4 regions of the Enterobacter sp. JS8-1 genome follow, and region 1 is predicted to be linked to each of the others. Evidence: predicted binding sites of a transcription regulator. Region 1 holds the regulator's gene; each other region holds the start of a gene.
What was found. The regulator CRP, encoded in region 1, controls carbon source genes, mostly activating them, when cyclic AMP is high. The targets are predictions, from matches to a motif close to ATGTGANNNNNNTCACAT.
Positions count from the first base shown of each region.

Region 2: the regulator CRP is predicted to act here: its motif matches at 2,109-2,126, upstream of ydfZ (putative selenium delivery protein YdfZ).
Region 3: the regulator CRP is predicted to act here: its motif matches at 2,256-2,273, upstream of bhsA (multiple stress resistance protein BhsA).
Region 4: the regulator CRP is predicted to act here: its motif matches at 2,378-2,395, upstream of rhaS (HTH-type transcriptional activator RhaS).

Region 1 covers NZ_CP185805.1:4,417,919-4,421,370, forward strand. Annotated here, with positions in the region: gene ACOQH0_RS21165 (phosphoribulokinase) at 1-794, shown strand, start outside; gene ACOQH0_RS21170 (OsmC family protein) at 861-1,265, opposite strand; gene crp (cAMP-activated global transcriptional regulator CRP) at 1,577-2,209, shown strand; gene ACOQH0_RS21180 (YccS/YhfK family putative transporter) at 2,267-3,452, shown strand, end outside.
Region 2 covers NZ_CP185805.1:2,177,928-2,181,379, forward strand. Annotated here, with positions in the region: gene ACOQH0_RS10390 (MFS transporter) at 1-78, shown strand, start outside; gene ACOQH0_RS10395 (mannitol dehydrogenase family protein) at 302-1,765, shown strand; gene ydfZ (putative selenium delivery protein YdfZ) at 1,808-2,011, opposite strand; gene ACOQH0_RS10405 (universal stress protein) at 2,300-2,731, shown strand; gene ACOQH0_RS10410 (GntR family transcriptional regulator) at 2,766-3,452, opposite strand.
Region 3 covers NZ_CP185805.1:1,855,078-1,858,529, forward strand. Annotated here, with positions in the region: gene ACOQH0_RS08745 (NAD(P)/FAD-dependent oxidoreductase) at 1-672, shown strand, start outside; gene ACOQH0_RS08750 (glycine zipper 2TM domain-containing protein) at 866-1,405, shown strand; gene comR (TetR family copper-responsive transcriptional repressor ComR) at 1,465-2,100, opposite strand; gene bhsA (multiple stress resistance protein BhsA) at 2,345-2,602, shown strand; gene ldtC (L,D-transpeptidase LdtC) at 2,675-3,452, opposite strand, start outside.
Region 4 covers NZ_CP185805.1:4,752,275-4,755,726, forward strand. Annotated here, with positions in the region: gene rhaT (L-rhamnose/proton symporter RhaT) at 1-490, shown strand, start outside; gene rhaR (HTH-type transcriptional activator RhaR) at 491-1,339, opposite strand; gene rhaS (HTH-type transcriptional activator RhaS) at 1,413-2,249, opposite strand; gene rhaB (rhamnulokinase) at 2,551-3,452, shown strand, end outside.

The DNA.
Region 1 (3,452 bases):
GCAAGATTTTCGCACAGCTGAATCTCCGGGCGGCAGAAGTGGAGGGCGATAGCTTTCACCGCTATACGCGCCCGGAAATGGACATGGCCATCCGCAAGGCGCGCGATCTGGGCAAACACATCAGCTATTTCGGGCCGGAAGCCAACGATTTCAGCCTGCTGGAACAAACCTTCCGCGAATACGGGCAGAGCGGGACCGGGCAGTCCCGCAAATACCTGCACACCTACGACGAAGCGGTTCCCTGGAATCAGGTGCCGGGGACGTTCACCCCGTGGCAGCCGCTGCCGGAGCCGACCGACGTGCTGTTTTACGAAGGGCTACACGGCGGCGTGGTCACGCCTCAACACGACGTCGCGCGTCACGTGGATCTGCTGGTCGGCGTGGTGCCGATTGTTAACCTTGAATGGATCCAGAAGCTGACGCGTGACATGAGCGAGCGCGGGCATTCTCGCGAAGCGGTGATGGATTCCGTCGTGCGCTCCATGGAGGATTACATCAACTTCCTGACGCCGCAGTTCTCCCGCACCCACATCAACTTCCAGCGCGTGCCGACGGTGGATACCTCCAACCCGTTTGCGGCCAAAACGATCCCGTCGCTGGATGAGAGCTTTGTCGTCATCCATTTCCGCAATCTCGAAGGCATTGATTACCCCTGGCTGCTGGCGATGCTGCAGGGCTCGTTTATTTCGCACATGAATACGTTGGTGGTGCCGGGCGGAAAAATGGGGCTGGCGATGGAGTTAATTATGACGCCGCTGGTCCAGCGGCTGATGGAAGGGAAGCAGATCGCGTAAACATGTTCCCTCTCCCTGTGGGAGAGGGTTAGGGTGAGGGCATCAACACGCACGATGCCCCAATAATTAAGCCTCGATCACTTCATACGAATGCGTGATTTTTACCGCTTTCTCCAGCATTAACGCCACAGAGCAATATTTCTCCGCAGAAAGGTCTACGGCGCGTGATACTGCGGCATCTTTCAGTTCTTTACCGGTCACGATAAAGTGCAGATTAATGTGCGTGAACAGGCGTGGCGCCTCTTCGCGACGTTCGGAAGTAAGCTTCACTTCGCAATCGGTCACATCATGGCGACCTTTTTGCAAAATCGACACCACGTCAATTGCACTGCATCCGCCCGCCGCCATCAGCACCATCTCCATCGGGCTTGGGGCTTTGTCGCCGGAGTTACCGTCCATCAAAATCTGATGTCCAGAAGCGGATTCGCCCAGGAACGTTAAACCTTCAACCCATTTGACACGCGCTTGCATATTCATTAACTCCAACGTTGCATTTTTGGTGACAGATTACGCGTGCATTACATTTCTCGCAACGGAAGGCGACCTGCATCATGCTGAAGCGAGACACCAGGAGACACGCGGCAAAAGCTATGCTAAAACACTCTGGATGCTACAGTAATACATTGACGTTACACATGTATGCAGAGGACATCAAACTTTACTGGCTGCGAAACGTTACGACAGCCGACTTCCCAGGGTATGGGTAAGAATTCGATTGCAACCCCAGAGTCCGGATGCATCTTATGACTCTGGTGACAGCTTATAACAGAGGATAACAGCGCATGGTGCTTGGCAAACCGCAAACAGACCCGACTCTCGAATGGTTCTTGTCTCATTGCCACATTCATAAGTACCCATCGAAGAGCACGCTGATTCACCAGGGTGAAAAAGCGGAAACGTTGTATTACATCGTTAAAGGCTCGGTGGCAGTGCTGATCAAAGATGAAGAAGGGAAAGAGATGATCCTTTCTTATCTGAACCAGGGCGATTTCATCGGTGAACTGGGCCTGTTTGAAGAGGGCCAGGAACGTAGCGCCTGGGTTCGTGCAAAGACAGCATGTGAAGTGGCTGAAATTTCTTACAAGAAATTCCGTCAGCTGATTCAGGTTAATCCTGACATCCTGATGCGTCTTTCTTCCCAGATGGCGCGCCGTCTGCAGGTGACGTCTGAGAAAGTGGGTAACCTCGCCTTCCTGGACGTAACCGGCCGTATCGCGCAGACCCTGCTGAACCTGGCAAAACAGCCAGACGCCATGACCCACCCTGACGGCATGCAAATTAAAATTACCCGCCAGGAAATTGGTCAGATCGTCGGTTGCTCCCGTGAAACAGTGGGTCGTATCCTGAAAATGCTGGAAGACCAGAACCTGATCTCCGCCCACGGTAAAACCATCGTGGTTTACGGAACGCGTTAATTCCGCTCAAACGGCGTGCCATCGCAAGGTGTCACGCCGTTTTTGTCTCTACTCCTCATGTGGCGCAGGCTGATCTATCACCCGGAAGTTAACTACGCACTGCGACAAACGCTGGTGTTGTGCCTTCCTGTGGCCGTGGGCCTGATCCTCGGACACCTCCAGCAAGGTCTGCTGTTTTCCCTCGTGCCCGCCTGCTGCAACATTGCCGGTCTGGACACGCCGCATAAGCGCTTTTTCAAACGCCTGATTATCGGTGGCTGTCTGTTTGCTGGCTGTAGTCTCGCCGTACAGCTCCTGCTTGCCCGTGATATCCCTCTGCCCCTGATCCTGACCGTGCTGGCGATGACGCTTGGCGTGACGGCGGAAATCAGTTCGCTGCACGCGCGCCTGCTGCCCGCCTCGCTGATTGCGGCTATCTTCACCCTGAGCCTCGCCGGGAATATGCCGGTGTGGGAGCCGCTGCTGATCTACGCCCTTGGCACGCTCTGGTACGGGGTGTTTAACTGGTTCTGGTTTTGGCTCTGGCGGGAACAGCCGCTGCGTGAATCCCTGAGCCTGCTCTATGTGCAGCTTGCGGATTACTGTGAAGCCAAATACACCCTGCTCACCCAACATACCGACCCGGAGAAATCCCTGCCGCCGCTGCTGACGCGCCAGCAAAAGGTTGTCGACCTGATTAGCCAGTGCTACCAGCAGCTGCACATGCTTGCCGCCAACAAGAACCACGAATACAAACGGCTGCTGCGCACTTTCCAGGTGGGGCTGGACCTGCAGGAGCATATCTCCGTTAGCCTTCACCACCCGCAGGAGGTACAAAAGCTGGTAGAGCGCAGCCATGCAGAAGCAGTGATCCGCTGGAACGCCCAGACCGTCGCCGCGCGGCTTAGGGTACTGGCTGACGATATTCTCTATCACCGCTACCCCACGCGTTTTAACATGGATAAACAGCTCGGCGCGCTGGAGAAAATCGCCCGTCAGCATCCGGATAACCCGGTAGGCCAGTTTGCCGCCTGGCACTTCAGCCGTATCGCCCGCGTGTTGCGTACGCAGCGCCCGCTTTATCCCCGCGACCTGATGGCGGATAAGCAGAAACGTCTGCCGCTGCTGCCTGCGCTCAAAAGCTATCTGTCACTGAAATCCGCCGCCCTGCGCAACGCGGCGCGGATAAGCGTGATGCTGAGCATTGCCAGCCTGATGGGCATGGCGCTGCACCTGCCTAAACCCTACTGGATCTTAATGACCG
Region 2 (3,452 bases), 2.2 Mb from region 1:
TTGAGCGCGGCAGAAGATGCGGCGGAAGCGCCCCGGCGCGAATCAGTTGGCTATGGCGCACTCTCGTCACGACGGTAATGGTTTATATCCTGAGTGACTTGTCACATAACTTTTCGATCATGTCACACCACATGGACAAAAGTTAATATAAATCAATATCTGAAATTGAAGTATCAGTATGGTTGATGGCAGTTATTTTTTACCCCAACTGCCATTCTAGTTGGTGTAGTCAGCAGGCGCTGCCGCTTCGCAAGGAGAGCGGCAGCGGATCGCAGCTTTCATTAATTAACGAGTCTCAATCATGGAAAACCGGTTATTACAGGCGAAAGCGACGCTGCCTCAGTACGATCGCGGCAGCCTCAAAGCGCGCATTGTTCATTTAGGGTTTGGCGCATTTCACCGTGCGCATCAGGCAGTTTATACCGATATTCTTGCGGCTGAACACGGCAGCGACTGGGGATACTGCGAAGTGAATCTGATTGGTGGCGAACAGCAAATTGCCGATCTCAATGCGCAGGATAACCTCTACACCGTCGCGGAGATGTCTGCCGATGCATGGACTTCGCGCGTCGTCGGCGTGGTCAAAAAAGCATTGCACGCGCAGGTTGATGGGCTGGAAACCGTGCTGGCGGCGATGTGTGAACCTCAGGTCGCCATTGTCTCCCTGACCATCACCGAGAAAGGCTACTGCCACTCCCCGGCAACCGGACAACTGATGCTCGATCATCCGTTAATCGCCGCCGACCTGGAAAACCCGCTTCAGCCGAAATCTGCCCCTGGCGTCGTGGTTGAAGCGCTGGCGCGTCGTAAAGCGGCGGGTCTGCCTGCTTTCAGCGTAATGTCCTGCGACAACATGCCGGAGAATGGTCACGTCATGCGTAACGTAACTTGCGCCTACGCGCGCGCCGTAGACGGCGAACTGGCGGACTGGATAGAAGCCAACGTCACCTTCCCGTCAACGATGGTGGATCGCATTGTGCCTGCAGTCACCGCCGATACGTTGGATAAAATCGAGCAGTTGACCGGCGTACGCGATCCGGCGGGCGTGGCCTGTGAGCCGTTCCGCCAGTGGGTTATCGAAGACAACTTTGTTGCTGGCCGTCCGCAGTGGGAAAAAGCAGGTGCCGAGCTGGTTGCAGATGTCATCCCGTTCGAAGAGATGAAGCTGCGTATGCTCAACGGCAGCCACTCGTTCCTGGCCTATCTCGGCTATCTGGCGGGGTATCAGCACATCAACGACTGCATGGAAGATGAAAACTACCGTGTAGCCGCGCACGCGCTGATGCTAAAAGAGCAGGCTCCCACGCTGAAAGTGAAAGGCGTTGATTTAGGCCATTATGCTGACCTGCTGATTGCGCGCTACAGCAACCCGGCACTGCGTCACCGCACCTGGCAGATCGCGATGGACGGCAGCCAGAAGCTCCCGCAGCGTATGCTGGACTCCGTGCGCTGGCATCGGGTGCACCAGAAGCCTTTTCCGCTGCTGGCGCTGGGCGTGGCCGGCTGGATGCGTTACGTCGGCGGTGTGGACGAGCAGGGTAATGCCATTGAGGTGAGCGACCCGCAGCTGGCGGTGATTCAGGCGGCAGTAAAGGCAAGCGCAGAGGGGCAAAGTCGCGTTAAGGCGCTGTTGGGCATTGAAGCCATTTTTGGAAACGAACTGCCGCAGGATGCCGTGTTTGTGAATGCGGTGATGGAGGCCTATCAGACGCTGCTGGATAAAGGCGCGAAAGCCACAGTGGCGCAGTACGCGGTACAACCGTAATTTATTTCATGCCGCCGCTGGCGGCGGCATGAATCTGCACGCTTAGTGCATTCCCAGACGAATCAGTTCGATCGGTTCGTACCTACCTTCACTTCCTTCCACTTCAACCGTTTTGCTGCGGCGCACCTGCGCGGCGTCCAGCCCCTCGCTGTGAATCGCTTTAATCACGCCGGTGCGGCCGGTGCCGCTAATCATGACCCGGCTGCCGGTGGTTATGGCGTTACGGTTACGGTCGTATGTCATCATGGTATTTTCTCCTCACTTACTCTTCGCTACGGCGCTATTTTACCTTCTGCCGTTCACGGGCATTATTAATACGCCTCTCGCCGCCTAAATTATTTGTTTTTGATCAAGGTCACACTTTTTTTATCCTCAGTGCAGCCCGCTGACGGTTCCGGACGGTAATTTACAAAGCCGACAATTATTTTCCTTAATGGATAATTTCACCCTGCAAGCGTTGAGGGTTTGTTTATATTGCCAATGGCACTCTTGAGTCAGGAAATAATCCTCTCATCGGAATAAGGAGTCAGGCTTATGTACAAGAAAATATTGATGCCTGTAGACGTGTTTGAAATGGACTTGAGCGATAAAGCGGTACGCCACGCGGCCAATCTGGCAAAAGCCGAAGGCGCGTCGATTACCCTGGTCAACATTCTGCCTAACAGCAGCCGCTCGCTGCTGCGCGGATTCAACGCGGACATAAAGAAGTTTGAAGAGTATATGACCGCGGAGTCTGAGAAAAAAATGACGGCGTTAAAGCGGCTCTTCGATATTTCGCCGAATGATATTCACTGCAAAGTATGCTTTGGCAACGTGCGTGATGAAATTATCAAGCTCAGCAAAGAAGGGGAGTATGACGTTATTGTCATCGGGTCGAAAAACCCGAGCATCACCACCCATCTGCTGGGGTCAAACGCGGAATCTATTCTGCGCTACGCCACGATTCCGGTATTAGTCGTTCGTTAATCACATCGCCGCACCCGAAAGGTGGCGGCGAATATTACTCTTCGCTAAACCACTCGCTATTTTCCTGGCGGATTAGCTGGACTGATTCGCTAATTTCCTGCAGATGCAGCGTCATCGCATTTTCCACGCCGTCCGCGTTGCGTTTTTCCAGCGCGCTGAAAATATCATGGTGTTGGCGGAGCAGCATTTCCGGTGGGGAAACATGGTCAAGGCTCATGTAGCGCACGCGGTCGATGGTGGCTTTGATGTTTTCGATGGTATCCCACGCCAGTTGGCAATCTGCAATTTGCGCCAGTTTCTGGTGGAATTCATCATCAAGCTGGAAGAAGTCGTTGAGCTGCTTACGGTCTATTGCAATACGTTGCTGATGCAGGTTTTGCTCCAGCAGGTAACACTGGTTGTCATCGATAAGCGATGCGGCGCGACGTGCCACTGCGCATTCAATGGCCTGGCGGACGAAACAGCCATTACGGACTTGCGAAAGGGAAATCTTATTTACATAGCTGCCGCGCTGGGGGCGGATCTGAATCAGGCCATTTTCAGCAAGTTTGATAAACGCCTCACGCACCGGCTGACGGGACACGTCAAAACGCACCGAGACCTCTTTTTCAGAGAGCGGCGTTCCCGGCGGGATCAGGCAGTGGACGATATCGCGTCGTAAAATACGATAGATTTGCTGGTTAACGGGCTGGGTAGGATTGAGTTGTGATTCAGCGGCCAT
Region 3 (3,452 bases), 2.3 Mb from region 1:
ACGCTGGTTGAAGCCGGTGAACGCATTCTGCCTGCGCTGCCGCCACGTATTTCCGGTGCGGCGCACAATGAACTCACCAAACTGGGCGTGCGGGTGCTGACGCAGACCATGGTGACCAGCGCTGACGAAGGCGGCCTGCATACTAAGGACGGCGAGTATATCCAGGCGGATCTGATGGTCTGGGCGGCGGGTATCAAAGCGCCTGATTTCATGAAAGAGATCGGCGGGCTGGAAACCAACCGCATTAACCAGCTGGTGACAGAGCCGACGCTGCAAACCACGCGCGACCCGGAAATCTTCGCTATTGGAGACTGTGCATCCTGTGCGCGCCCTGAAGGTGGGTTCGTGCCGCCGCGCGCTCAGGCCGCTCACCAGATGGCGAGTCTGGTGCTGCACAACATCCTGGCGCAGTACAAAGGGAAGCCGATGAAGTCGTATGTCTATAAAGACCACGGTTCGCTGGTGTCACTGTCTAACTTCTCTACCGTGGGTAGCCTGATGGGTAACCTGATGCGCGGCTCGATGATGGTAGAAGGGCGCATTGCACGCTTCGTGTATATCTCCCTTTACCGTATGCATCAGATTGCACTGCACGGCTACTTCAAAACCGGTCTGATGATGCTGGTCGGCCGAATCAACCGCGTGATCCGTCCTCGACTGAAGCTGCACTGATATTTCTCTCCCTCCGGGCCATCCGGAGGGGTTTTTTAGCATTTCATGCTGTACATCACACTTTGCGTGCTTAAGAGTTCTCTCAAACACGATATATCTCCCCCAGACGCCCATTTTTTAATCCTTTGTCTTATTGGCGAGGACTGACCCCTGTTGCAAAATAGTTTCCAATAGCAACAAAGGAGGAAGTCCCGTGAATAAATCAATGTTGGCGGGTATAGGGATTGGCGTCGCTGCTGCGCTAGGTGTGGCTGCCGTAGCCGGTCTCAACGTACTTGATCGTGGCCCGCAGTATGCGCAGGTCGTTTCCGCTACCCCGATTAAAGAAACCGTGAAAACCCCTCGTCAGGAGTGCCGCAACGTCTCTGTGACTCACCGTCGTCCGGTGCAGGATGAAAACCGCATTGCCGGTTCAGTTCTCGGTGCCGTAGCCGGCGGCGTGATTGGTCATCAGTTTGGTGGCGGACGAGGCAAAGATGTGGCGACGGTCGTGGGTGCGCTGGGTGGCGGCTATGCCGGTAATCAGGTGCAGGGCGCAATGCAGGACAACGATACGTACACCACCACACAGCAGCGCTGCAAAACCGTTTATGACAAGTCCGAAAAAATGCTGGGCTATGACGTAACCTACAAAATTGGCGACCAGCAGGGCAAAATCCGCATGGATAAAGACCCTGGCACCCAGATCCCTCTGGACAACAATGGTCAGCTGGTACTGAACAACAAAGTGTAAAAAAGATGTTCTCTGAACTTAGCTCCTCATGCGCTCAGGCTGAGGAGCTTTTTTTTGCCTTAAAGTTTAAGCAGTTCAGGCCACAGACGCAGTGTGGTTTGCGTAATACTCTGCAGTTTTTCAAGCGTAGCCCCTTCACGGGCGCTGATGGACATACCCTGTAAAATACAGCTCAGGTATTGCGCCAGCTCCTGCGGGCGGCAGTGCGCCGGGATTTCACCGCGCTGCTGCCGCTGGGCCAGAAACGTACTTAACGTCTCCTCCTGCATGGCATGGCGTGATTTCACCGTATTGGCAATCTCTTTAGATGAAGCAGCAAGCGTGGCGGAGGTGTTGATCATAAAGCAGCCCGCGGGTGTGTCTTTGCTGGTAAAGCAGGTCGCGACGGCGCAGAAATAGTCCTGCAACGCCTGTTCAACGCTTTTCTCTTCGCAAAAAAGCTGCGCTTCGTGTTTTGCCGCAAAGCGCGAGATGTATCTGTCCAGCACTGCCCTGAACAGCCCCTCTTTATTGGTAAATTCCGCATACAGCGTGGGTGCCTTAGCGCCGGTCGCTTCTACCAGATCGGAAAGCGAGGTCGCTTCGTACCCATGCTGCCAGAAGAGTGTCATGGCCTTATCGAGCGCCGCATCCCTGTCGAACACTTTTGGTCGGCCACGGCTTTTCTTTGCGCAACTCGTGACTTCGGTTGTCATTTGCCGTTGGTCCTCAGTTGGTTTGTTGAATGACCATTATAAAAATAAACCCATCCCGCGACCAGCGTAGTTTGCTTAAAAATAAATTAATCATATGGGTATGAAAATTAACGAAAATAAAATTAATTTAACGGTCGTTATAAAAACATGTTGACGTGTGAGCTGGATCACATCTATCATTTATCTATCGATCGTTAAGTAAATAACTTACGACGCCCAATTCATCTGCCTAAAGGTAAAAATCATGAAAAACGTAAAAACCCTGATCGCTGCTGCTGTACTTAGCTCACTCTCTTTCGCAAGCTTCGCCGCTGTAGAAGTACAATCTACTCCTGCTGACCAACAAAAAGTGGGTACCATCTCTGCAAACGCGGGGACAAACCTGGGCTCTCTGGAAGATCAACTGGCGCAGAAAGCGGATGAGATGGGTGCGAAATCGTTCCGTATCACCTCAGTGACCGGCCCTAACACCCTGCACGGTACTGCTGTTATCTATAAATAAGCCTGGCTAAACCCTCATTTATGCCACTGCTATAAAAAACGCCCTGCATTTGCAGGGCGTTTTTTTTGGTACTTACATTGACTGCGGAGTGACATTTCCATGTCGCGTGACGTCAATTGGCATTCCTGACCGGGCTTCCATCGCGCGCTCCATCACCACGCTATCGGTGTTCGTATTCGATTTAAAGCTCACCATCGCGGCATTCAGTGGAATAGGCAGCGTCTGCGGATCGTCACCGAGGTGTTTTGATAATGGCTGGTGAATTTCGACCAACCGTACGCCACCGGGCTCTTCCGAGGCCTTAATCGGAGTATTGATAATATTCACTTTTGTGCCCGGCGTAATCACGCTATAGAGCGTCTTGATGTCGTCATCGCGCAGACGAATACAGCCGGAGCTGACGCGCATACCGATGCCGAAATCCGCATTCGTTCCATGCAGCAGATAAACCCCACCATATGCCGCGAGGCGGATCGCGTGATGACCCATTGGGTTGTCCGGTCCCGCCGGCACGACGGTGGGCAGATCGATACCCTGAGCTTTATAGCGTGCGCGAATATTTGCCGTGGGTGTCCAGGTTGGGTTAGCACGTTTATCCGACACGGTAGTGACCATGGTTGGCGTCAGTGTGTCCCCGCCCAGCTGGCCGATACCGATTGGATAAACGGTCACTTCTTTTTTACCCGGCGGATAATAGTACAGTCGAAGCTCGGCAAGGTTAATCACGATCCCCTGTCGTGGTGCATCAGGAAGAATGGTCTGAAGCGGGATCGTCAGCACGCTGCCAGCGCGCGGCACGTAAGGATCGACACCGGGGTTGGCCTGCAGCAAGGCCAGAAAGCCGACGTTA
Region 4 (3,452 bases), 330 kb from region 1:
CATCTTCTCGGCGGGCATGTCGTTCGCCATGAACGCCGCCAAACCGATGCACGAAGCGGCCGCGGCGCTGGGCGTTGACCCGCTGTACGCTGCCCTGCCAAGCTACGTGGTGATCATGGGCGGCGGCGCGCTGGTGAACCTCGGTTTCTGCTGTATTCGTCTGGCAAAAGTGAAGAACCTGTCGGTAAAAGCCGACTTCTCGCTGGCAAAACCGCTCATCATCACCAACGTGCTGCTCTCCGCTCTCGGCGGCCTGATGTGGTACCTGCAGTTCTTCTTCTACGCCTGGGGCCACGCCAGTATTCCGGCGCAGTACGACTACATGAGCTGGATGCTGCACATGAGCTTCTACGTGCTGTGCGGCGGGCTGGTTGGGCTGGTGCTGAAGGAGTGGAACAACGCCGGGCGTCGTCCGGTGGGCGTGCTGAGCCTGGGCTGCGTGGTGATTATCATTGCCGCCAACATCGTTGGCCTCGGCATGGCGAACTGACTACGCCGCCTTTCGACTGCGATGACGCCACTGAACCGGCGTCATCCCCACCTCGCGGTTAAACACCACCGAAAAGTAGTTGCTGTCCTCAAAGCCGCAGCGCATCGCCACTTCACTCACCATCAGCTCCGTATGCTGCAGCAGATACTGGGCGTGGCAGATGCGCAGCTGGCGCAGGTAGTGGTTTACCGTCATCCCCGTCTGGGTGCGGAACTGCTGGCGCAGCGCGCGCTCGCTGCACTGCTCCTGCTCGCAGAATTTCTCCAGCAAGAAGCTTTTGTTCAGGCTGCCCGCAAGCGTGGTGATGAGCTTATCCAGCAGCGCTTCCTGCGTCGTGGCGGAGGGATTATCGGTGGCGTAACGGTGACGTTTCAGCGTCATCACCAGCTGGGCGAAAAGCAGCTCCGCCATCTGGTTGGCGACCGGGTCGCTCTTCTGGCTCTCCTGCTCCAGCTGAGAGATAACCTGCCGAACCTGGGTCATGCCGCCGCTGCTTAAGCGCCAGTGCGGTTCTCCTCGGGCATCAAGAAAACCGGGAATGTTGGCCACCCAGTCGACGTTAAGCCTGAGCCTGTCCGGGCAGTAGATGACGTTCTGCAGCACCAGGTCGTTAACCGAGGCGTAGGAGTGTTTATCTTCGGCGCGGATGTAGAACAGATCCCCGCGCGTGATGCGGTAGGGTCGGTCGTTGAGGACGTGCAGGCCGTTGCCGCGCCACACCAGCACCAGCTCGCAGAACTCGTGGGTATGCTCGGCAAAGACGTTTTGCGGGTAGCGATCGGCCACCGCGACGGCCTGACTCGCGGAGGCAAAAAAATCATCTTTGCGAAGGATTAACTGAGCAGCCACACCACGACCTCTGTGCCGAAAAACCTGACATTATTAGCTTTATTGCGGCAATAAAACGGTGACTGCCCTCGCGTTACTGAAGCAATGCGTCTTTTCCCTGACGAATATCGCGCGGCGACCAGCTAAACTCCCGACGAAAAAGCGTCGAAAAGTGGTTACTGTCGCCGAAACCGCAGCGATAGGCGATATCCGTGACGCTTTCGTCAGTATGGCGTAAAAGATGACGCGCTTTGATTAACCGCAGGCGGTTAAGGTAGCGTTGCGGCGTCAGCCCGGTGTGCTGCTTCAGCTGGCGATGCAGGGTGCGCAGCGATAGCGAAAAATCATCCGCCAGCGTTTCCCAGCTGACATCTTCGGCGAAATGGTCTTCCAGCCAGGCCATCAGATGGTTCAGCCGGGCGTCGTTGTTTTCCAGCCCCTCCACCAGACTACTGCGGCGCAGCAGCACCAGCAGCTGCATGAACAGCAGCTCGCGCGTGGCAATGGCGTGCGTCTCCTGCCCGTCCTCGCTCTGCTCCATCTGGCTCACCAGCTGTCGCACCTGCTGTAAGGTGGACTGATTCACCCGCCAGTGCGACGGATAGTGTCCGTCCTGCTCCTGTGGCAGCAGCTGATTCAGCCCGGAGAGAAACTGGAACGCGTCCGGGGAACGATAGAGCACGTTGGTCAGGCACAGGTTGTCGGTATGTTCATACAGGTGCCTGTCGTGGTCCCGCACGAAGCACACGGTGCCGCCGCTGATGGTATACGGCTGGCCGTTAAACACGTGAATGCCCGTGCCGTGCTCAACAATCACAATCTCATGGAAATCATGATGATGCTCCGGGAATGCGGCCTGAGGGAGCCGTGGCTCAATCGCGACGGGCGACCCTCCTGCAGGGAAAAAATCCACGCTGTGTAGTACGGTCATAACGGCCCCCACCAATGAGAAATGTTCTCAAAATAGTAATTAAGGCCTTGCACCCTCACCTTAAATTTTCGGCAGCAAACCTCGCAAAAGCTGTCCGTTTTTCAAGAAACCGGTGGAAAGATCGGGAAATGCGGTAAGCGTCACACTGCCTGAAACCCCCGCAATTACTGGAAACTGTGAACTCCCTCACGTTCATCTTTGCTTTCTTGCCAGCGCCGGATTTGGCCTGTCAGTGGCGAGAAGGTGCCTTTTTCTTCCCTTTCTTACACTCATCGCTAATGAATTAAGAAAGGATCCGACCATGACTTTTCGCCATTGTGTGGCTGTCGATTTAGGCGCATCCAGCGGCCGCGTAATGCTCGCCACCTGGGACTGTAGCCAGCGCACACTTTCGCTTCGCGAAATGCACCGTTTCGCCAACTGCCTGAAAAAGCAGGACGGTGTTGAGACCTGGGATATCGATGCCCTGGAGGCGGAGATCCGCACCGGGCTGAACAACGTCTGCAACGACGGCATTCGTATCGACAGCATCGGTATTGATACCTGGGGCGTGGATTACGTGCTGCTGGACGGTAACGGCGAGCGCGTCGGCCTGCCCGTCTCCTACCGCGACAGCCGCACCGACGGCCTGATGGCGCACGCTATCGCCCAGCTTGGCAAGGACAACATCTACGGGCGCAGCGGCATTCAGTTTCTGCCGTTTAACACGCTGTACCAGCTGCGCGCTCTCGTCGAGCAGCAGCCGGAGCTGGTCGCGAACGTGGCCCACGCGCTGCTGATCCCGGATTACCTGAGCTACCGCCTGACCGGCAATATGAACTGGGAATACACCAACGCCACCACCACCCAACTGGTGAACATCAACACCGATAACTGGGATGAAAACCTGCTGGCGTGGACGGGCGCGTCGCCGTCCTGGTTCGGCACGCCAACGCACCCCGGAAATGTGATCGGTCAGTGGATTTGCCCGCAGGGGAACGAAATCCCCGTCGTTGCCGTCGCCAGCCATGATACCGCCAGCGCGGTCATTGCCTCGCCGCTTTCCAGCAAAGACGCGGCGTACCTTTCTTCCGGCACCTGGTCGCTGATGGGCTTTGAGAGCAAAACGCCGTACACCAGCGATGCCGCGATGGCGGCGAACATCACTAACGAAGGTGGTGCGGAAGGGCGTTATCGCGTGCTGAAAAACATCATGGGCCTGTG